3 regions of the Streptomyces sp. WMMB303 genome follow, and region 3 is predicted to be linked to each of the others. Evidence: riboswitches for the same ligand, from Rfam matches in the RefSeq annotation. Region 3 holds a riboswitch; each other region holds the start of a gene.

Region 1 (2,252 bases), 490 kb from region 3:
TGCGATAGGCTCGGGGTATGACCGAGTCGTCGCACCAGGACCGCACCGCTTCCCACCAGGGGCAGCACACCGTCAGCGACCCCGCGACCCTGAAAGCACTGGCGCATCCGCTGCGCCTGAAGATCCTGCGCAGACTGGCCGCCGCGGGCCCGGCGACCGCCACCGCACTCGCCTCGGCTCTCGGCGAGAACACCGGGACGCTCAGCTACCACCTGCGCCGGCTGGCCCGGGCCGGCCTCGTCGAGGACGACCCCGACCACGACGCGAACGGACGCGAACGCTGGTGGCGCGGCGTGCGCGGCACGGACGTGCGGCGCCCCTCCCGGGCGGGCCTGCCGGGCGCGGAGCGCGCCATGGCCGAGGAACTGGACCGGGCGCACCTGCAGGAGGACATCGAACTGGTCCGGCGCCACGCGGACCGTCCGGCCGAGGACGACGAGTGGGTGTCCGGCTCCCGCAGCACCCTCCACCTCACACAGGAGGAACTGCGGGAGTTCCACGACGCCTACCTGGAGCTGCTGCGACGCTTCCGGCGCGACCGCACCGAAGCCGGACCGGGCACCCGGCCCATCGCCGTGCGCTGGTTCGGGGTCCCGCTCGACGGCCCCCAGGACTGACACCACCGCCGCGACATCGCGAACGCTTCCGGTGCGCGCGGCCGGGCGCCCACCACCCGGCCGCGCCCCGGCCGCTCCGGACCACCCCCGCACCCCCGCACGCCGATATACGATCGCGCTTAGTAGAATTGCTCCGTGCGGTGCCTCCGACCCCCCACGGGATCCGGCAACCGGCTGCATTCTGCGGTATTCACCGGCAATGTCCGGATATACAGGACTTGCCCTTCCCGGTCGTACGCTGTGTCGGGAAACACACCAGCCGGACCCGGAAATCAGCAAGATCTTCTGACAGCTCATCAGGAAGCCTTTCCATAAGAGCCTTTCGAAGGACCGGAAGGTTCGGCTTTTCACGCACAGAAAATGATCCACAGCATAGCGTTGAAGAATTGCTAGATCATTTCCAGCGGCTGCCCCGTTCGGGAATCACGCGCCTTGATCCGGGCAATCCATTGTGTTTCTGTGTCCTGGCTCCGGCCTCCATGAACGGCCGGAGTTCCGCTGCCGGGGCGCCGAATCCTGCCGCCCGGCTAGGAAATTCGCACCAGTACCGCGCGGCAGGAGCGGGGGACCCACTTATGTGCCGAGCCGCACTTCGCGGCCCGGCTAGGGGTGAAGTCATGGCCGCTGTGCCTCGGCACAGCGGATATGGCCGGGCAACTCCAGCCCGAATCCGACAGCTCACCTCGCAGGCGCTAGGAGAGGACACCCCCATGTCTCGTGGCCTTCACGCCCGTCATCCGTTCCGCGCCCGCCGCCTCCGGCTCTCGATCGCCCTCGCCGCCGGCGGTGCGGGCATCGCCGCTCCCCTGCTGGCCGCGGGCAGCGCGCACGCCGCCCCGGCGCAGGTGCAGGAGCAGACGCAGTCCGCACGGTCCGGCGCCGCCGCGCAGGTGAAGACCGAGCAGGAGCCCAGCTCCTACACCGTCGTCAGCGGCGACACCCTGTACCGGATCGCCCTGGACCACGACATCGAGGGCGGCTGGAACACCCTCTACGAGGCCAACAAGAAGACCGTCGGCGGCGACCCGGACCTGATCCTGCCCGGTCAGAAGCTGACGCTGGACGCCGCCTCGAAGCCTGCTGAGAACAGCGACGCCACGCCCGAGCGCGCCGACCGCAGCTCGGCCGAGCGCACCGGCGGCGTGCACAAGACCCAGTCCACCAATCTGGACGGCTGGATCAACGAGGCGCTGACCATCATGAAGCAGCACGGCATTCCCGGCACCTACGAGGGCATCCACCGCAACATCATCCGGGAGTCCGGTGGCGACCCCAACGCCATCAACAACTGGGACATCAACGCCCAGAACGGCACGCCCTCCATCGGCCTGCTCCAGGTCATCAAGCCGACCTTCGACGCCTTCCACGTCGAGGGCACCGCCTACGACCAGCGGGACCCGGTCGCCAACATCGTCGCGGCCTGCAACTACGCCGCCGACCGCTACGGCTCGATCGACAACGTGAACGGCCCCTACTGAGCCGAAGCACCCATGCGGCGACTGCCCGCCACCCTCGCGGTGGCGGGCAGTCGCCGTCTCGGCACCACCGGCCGGCGGGCCACCAGGGGGCGCCCTCCCCCGCCCCGGTCGCCGTACGCACCGGAGCGTGCACCCTCCGTCCGACGCCCGCCGCGCC
Region 2 (2,252 bases), 1.7 Mb from region 3:
GCGGTACGGGCCTTCTACGAGGCCCATGTGCGGCCCGCGACGGCGACCGCCGTGGTGGTCGGCGATCTGGACGGGCTCCGCGACGGCGGCGTCGAGGCGGCGCTCGCCGAGACGCTGGGCGGCTGGACGGGCGCTGTGGTCGACTCGCGTGCGATGCCGCCGATCACCGCGGACGACACCGGCCGGGTCGTCATCGTGGACCGGCCCGGTGCGGTGCAGACGCAGTTGCTGATCGGACGGGTCGGGGCGGACCGGCACGACCGGGTGTGGCCCGCGCAGCTGCTGGGCGTCTACTGCCTGGGCGGCACCCTCACCTCGCGGCTGGACCGGGTGCTGCGCGAGGAGAAGGGCTACACCTACGGGGTCCGCGCGTTCGGGCATGTGCTGCGTTCGGCTGAGGACGGCAGCGGGGCCGCGCTGCTGGCCATCAGCGGCTCGGTGGCCACGGACGTGACCGGTCCCGCGCTGGCCGATCTGTGGCAGGTGCTGCGGACGCTGGCAGCGGAGGGGCTGACCGACGAGGAGCGGGACGTGGCCGTGCGGAACCTGGTGGGGGTCGCTCCGCTGCGCTACGAGACGGCCCAGGCCGTCGCGGAGACGCTGGCCGATCAGGTCGAGGAGCACCTGCCCGACGACTACCAGGGCCGGCTCTACGCCCAACTGGCCGAGACAGGCACGGTGGAGGCCACGGCGGCGGCCGTCAGCGCGCTGCCGGCCGACCGGCTGGTGACGGTGCTCGTCGGTGACGCTTCCCAGATCGCCGATCCGGTCCGGGAGTTGGGCATCGGCGAAGTCAAGGTGGTCACCGGCGGCTGAGCCCGGCCGACGGGCGTCGGTCGGGGGGCGGAAGTGGGGCCCGGGAGGAGGAATTGCTCCTTCCGGGCCCTTTGTGATGTCCGCTTTCGTTGCGGTTGCTGGTGAGTTGGAGTGTGGCGTACGTGACAAAGCCAGGGATTCGTTTGCCGCTCGGAGTTGGCCCCGATTAGCGTCGTTGCCGCTGTCCGTCAGAAGTGACCGCACCCGCGGCCGACGGACCGCGATCGCCGAATCCCCGAGGCAGCGGCCGAGGGGGACCGGGGACCCACGTCCCATTGGGGTGAATCGGACGGCCTCGCAAGAGGCGGTCCGTAGGAGACCTTCCTGCTCCGAACCCGTCAGCTAACCCGGTAGGCGAGAAGGAAGGAAAGGAGTACGCCTCCCTATGGCGTTCACCCGTGCCACCGGCAAGCACAGGCGTCCGAGCAAGGCCCGCAGGACCGCGGGCGGGGCGGCCGGTATAGCCGGCCTCGCCACCGTGGGCGTCGTCGGGTCCATCGCCTCCCCCGCCTTCGCCGCGAGCGGCGGGCAGAACACCGCGCCGCTCCAGCAGAACGCCGAGGTGAGCGAGGCCGTCGGCGGCCCGATCTCGAAGACGCTGGACGAGCAGGCGTCCGCGCAGGCCCTCCGGGCCGAGCAGGCCAAGGCCGAGTCCGAGGCCAAGGAGGCGGCCGCCGAGGCGAAGGCGGAGGCCAAGCGGAAGGCCGACGAGGCCCGGCGCAAGGCGGCGGCCGAGAAAGCGGAGAAGGAGCGCGAGGCCAAGCGCAAGGCGGCGCGGGAGGCCGAGCGTGCGAAGCTCAACGCCTATGTGCTGCCCGTCGAGGGCTCCTATGTCTCGACCGGTTACCAGCAGGGCGGCGGCATGTGGTCGTCCGGCAGCCACACCGGGATCGACTTCCACGCGGGGATGAACACCCCGGTCCACTCGGTGGCCGCCGGTGAGGTCGTGGAGGCCGGGAACGGCGGTGCCTACGGCAACAACATCGTGATCAAGCACAAGGACGGCACGTACACCCAGTACGGCCACCTCAACTCGATCGGCGTCTCGGTCGGCCAGCAGGTCACCTCGGGTCAGCAGATCGGGCTCTCCGGCTCGACCGGCAACTCCTCCGGCCCCCATCTGCACTTCGAGGCCCGCACCGGTCCCGACTATGGTTCGGACATCGACCCGGTCGCCTACCTGCGCAAGCACGGTGTGAAGGTCTGAGGCCGAAGTCCCTCTCAGCACCGCATGCGGCAAGCCCCCGGTGACCGGACCGGGGGCTTGCCGCATGCGGCCTGCGGTGCCGCCCGCTTCGGCGGCCGCGGGGGGCCGGGGCCGGCCAGCTGCTCAGACCGTCTCCGGAAGCTCCTCCAGCCCGTCCGCGACCAGCTTGGCCAGCCTGTCCAGAGCCGCCTCCGCGCCGTCCGCCTCGGAGGCCAGGACGATCTCCTCG
Region 3 (2,252 bases):
GTCCGTGCTCGGACCTTGACGTGCTTGTCGGCGCTCAGACCTTGACGCCCTTGTCGCGGAGCCACGGCAGCGGGTCCACCGGGTCGCCGCCGTGCGGGCGGACCTCGACGTGCAGGTGGGGGCCCGTGGAGTTGCCGGTGGAGCCGACCCGCCCGATCACATCGCCGGTGCCGACCTTGTCGCCGGCCGATCTGGTCATGGACGAGAGGTGGCAGAACCAGAGTTCGGTACCGTCCTCCAGCCGCAGCACGACGCGGTAGCCGTACGAACCGGCCCAGCCGGCCTCCTTGACCGTTCCGCTGTGGACGGCCTTGACGGGCGTGCCGTTGGGGGCGGCGAAGTCCTGTCCGGTGTGGTCGCTCTGCCACATGCCGCCCGCCTGGCCGAATCCGGCGCTGAGCTGGAAGGAGGCCAGCGGTGCCGTGTAGCTGCGGGCGAGTTCGGCGCGGCGGGCCGCTTCGGCCTTGCGCTTCCGCTCGGCTTCCGCCTTGCGCTCCTGCTCGGCGGCGGCCTCGCGCGCCCGCTCCTGCTTCGCCTCTTCGGCAGCGGCGGCCCGTTCCGCGGCCTCCGCCGCGGCCGCGCTCGCGGCCTGCCGGGCCGCCTTCTCGCGGGCTTCCTCGTCCGCCGCGGAGCGGTGGCGTTCGGCCTGTTCGAGGATGCGGGCCCGCAGGGCCTCGCCCGCGTCGGTGCGGCCCGCCGCCCTGTCTTCGTCGGAGAGCCCGGCCTGGGTGAGGGGAGCGGCTTGCGCGTCCCCGGCGCTGCCGGAGCCCGTCGCACCGTCGGCGTCCTCGGAGAGCAGGCCGCCGATGCCGGGCAGGTCCTCGGCGTCGGGCAGCCGGTCGGGGATGCTCCGGAGCGCGTCGGCGGCGGTGTCCACGTCGGGTACGGATATCGTGCCGGGGTCCCGGTCCTGGGCGGTCGCCATACCGCCGGCGCCGACGGCTGCGATCATGCCGACCCCCAGGACGGTGCCGCCCCGCGCCACGCCTCCGGCGCGCTGCTTGGCGACCCGGTGCCGGCCCCGTACCGGAATCGCGGAGTCCTCGGAAGGGTTCCAGTCCTCCCACGGCTCGTCACCGGCTTCACTCGCGTCCTTGTGCGGCGGCATGGGGCCGGGGCCCGGGCCGGCGGAGTCGCCGTATGTGGACGGTCCCGGGACGGGGCCGCGGGGCGCGGCCTGGCCGTAGGGCGCTGCCGGGCCTGCGTGGCCGGCCGGGTCGGTGGGTGGGGCGTACGCGTCCGTCTGGGACGCATGGCCGACGAAGCCCTGGGATCTGGAGGCCACGGGGGCGCTCTCCTTTCCTTCCTTCTCGCCTACCGGGTTAGCTGACGGGTTCGGAGCAGGAAGGTCTCCTACGGGCGTCCTCTCGCAAGGGCGTCCGATTCACCCCGTCCCCCTCGTCCGGCTGACGAGGAGGGGTGGTTCCCCGGTTCCCACGGTGCTGTGCGGCCGATCGGGTGCTGCTGTTGCACCGCGTGCGGGATTCGGCGACGGCGCACGGTGCCGTCTTCCGTGACGGCAGTGACGACCGTGCTGCGTTATCGGACGTTAATAGAACTGCGCCCGGGATTCCAAGCCGTTCCCCGTAATTGACGTGAGTCCCGCCTCGGTCTCCACCGGCCCCCTCCGTGCCTGCCCGGCCCGCGCGGCGTCCTGCGGTGGGGGCGCGCCGGCCGGCGCACCGGGCTCAGGCGTCGCGCGATGTGTCGCCCGGGGTGTCGCGGGCGACGGCGAGCAGGGCCATGTCGTCCGCTGACCGGCCACCGGTGTGGGCCGCGACATCGACGAGGACCGCCGCCAGCAGCTTCTCCGGATCGGCGAAGGAGGCGCGGGAGAGGCGCTCGGCCGGCTGGTAGAAGTCGCCCTCCGGGTTGCGGGCCTCGGACAGGCCGTCGGTGTAGAGGAGGAGCTGGGCGCCGGGCGGGAAGACGAACTCGTCCACCTGCTGAGGCGATACGGCCAGGTCCGTCATGCCGAGCGGGAGTGCGGGGATGGTGGGCTCCAGCAGGGCGGCCCGGCCGCGGTGCAGCAGCACCGGAGCGGGGTGGCCACGGTTGAGGACGCGCAGGACGACCTGCTCCTCTGCGGCTCTCTCCTCCGCGGCCGCGCTGCCTTGGCCACCACCCGCTGCACCCGGTGCGCGCGGCCCACCCGGTGCTTCCGGAGTGGTCGGGGACGCTCCGGGCGCGGGAGGATTCGGGGGCTGCGTGCTCGGGTCGACGACCTCGACCAGTACCGCCGTGCTGAAGTC

What was found. Region 3 has a riboswitch for cyclic di-AMP ahead of P2424_RS14490 (peptidoglycan DD-metalloendopeptidase family protein). Riboswitches for the same ligand answer to the same signal wherever they lie in the genome.
Region 1: another riboswitch for cyclic di-AMP. It lies ahead of P2424_RS16670 (LysM peptidoglycan-binding domain-containing protein); the one in region 3 lies ahead of P2424_RS14490 (peptidoglycan DD-metalloendopeptidase family protein).
Region 2: another riboswitch for cyclic di-AMP. It lies ahead of P2424_RS22060 (M23 family metallopeptidase); the one in region 3 lies ahead of P2424_RS14490 (peptidoglycan DD-metalloendopeptidase family protein).

What each region holds. Positions count from the first base shown of each region.
Region 1 is NZ_JARKIN010000001.1:3,746,180-3,748,431, forward strand. It holds gene P2424_RS16665 (helix-turn-helix domain-containing protein) at 18-617, shown strand; cyclic di-AMP (ydaO/yuaA leader) riboswitch at 1,147-1,323, shown strand; gene P2424_RS16670 (LysM peptidoglycan-binding domain-containing protein) at 1,328-2,095, shown strand.
Region 2 is NZ_JARKIN010000001.1:5,001,280-5,003,531, reverse strand. It holds gene P2424_RS22065 (pitrilysin family protein) at 1-816, shown strand, start outside; cyclic di-AMP (ydaO/yuaA leader) riboswitch at 1,032-1,187, shown strand; gene P2424_RS22060 (M23 family metallopeptidase) at 1,202-2,023, shown strand; gene P2424_RS22055 (HPr family phosphocarrier protein) at 2,147-2,252, opposite strand, start outside.
Region 3 is NZ_JARKIN010000001.1:3,253,544-3,255,795, forward strand. It holds gene P2424_RS14490 (peptidoglycan DD-metalloendopeptidase family protein) at 35-1,285, opposite strand; cyclic di-AMP (ydaO/yuaA leader) riboswitch at 1,297-1,501, opposite strand; gene P2424_RS14495 (PP2C family protein-serine/threonine phosphatase) at 1,689-2,252, opposite strand, start outside.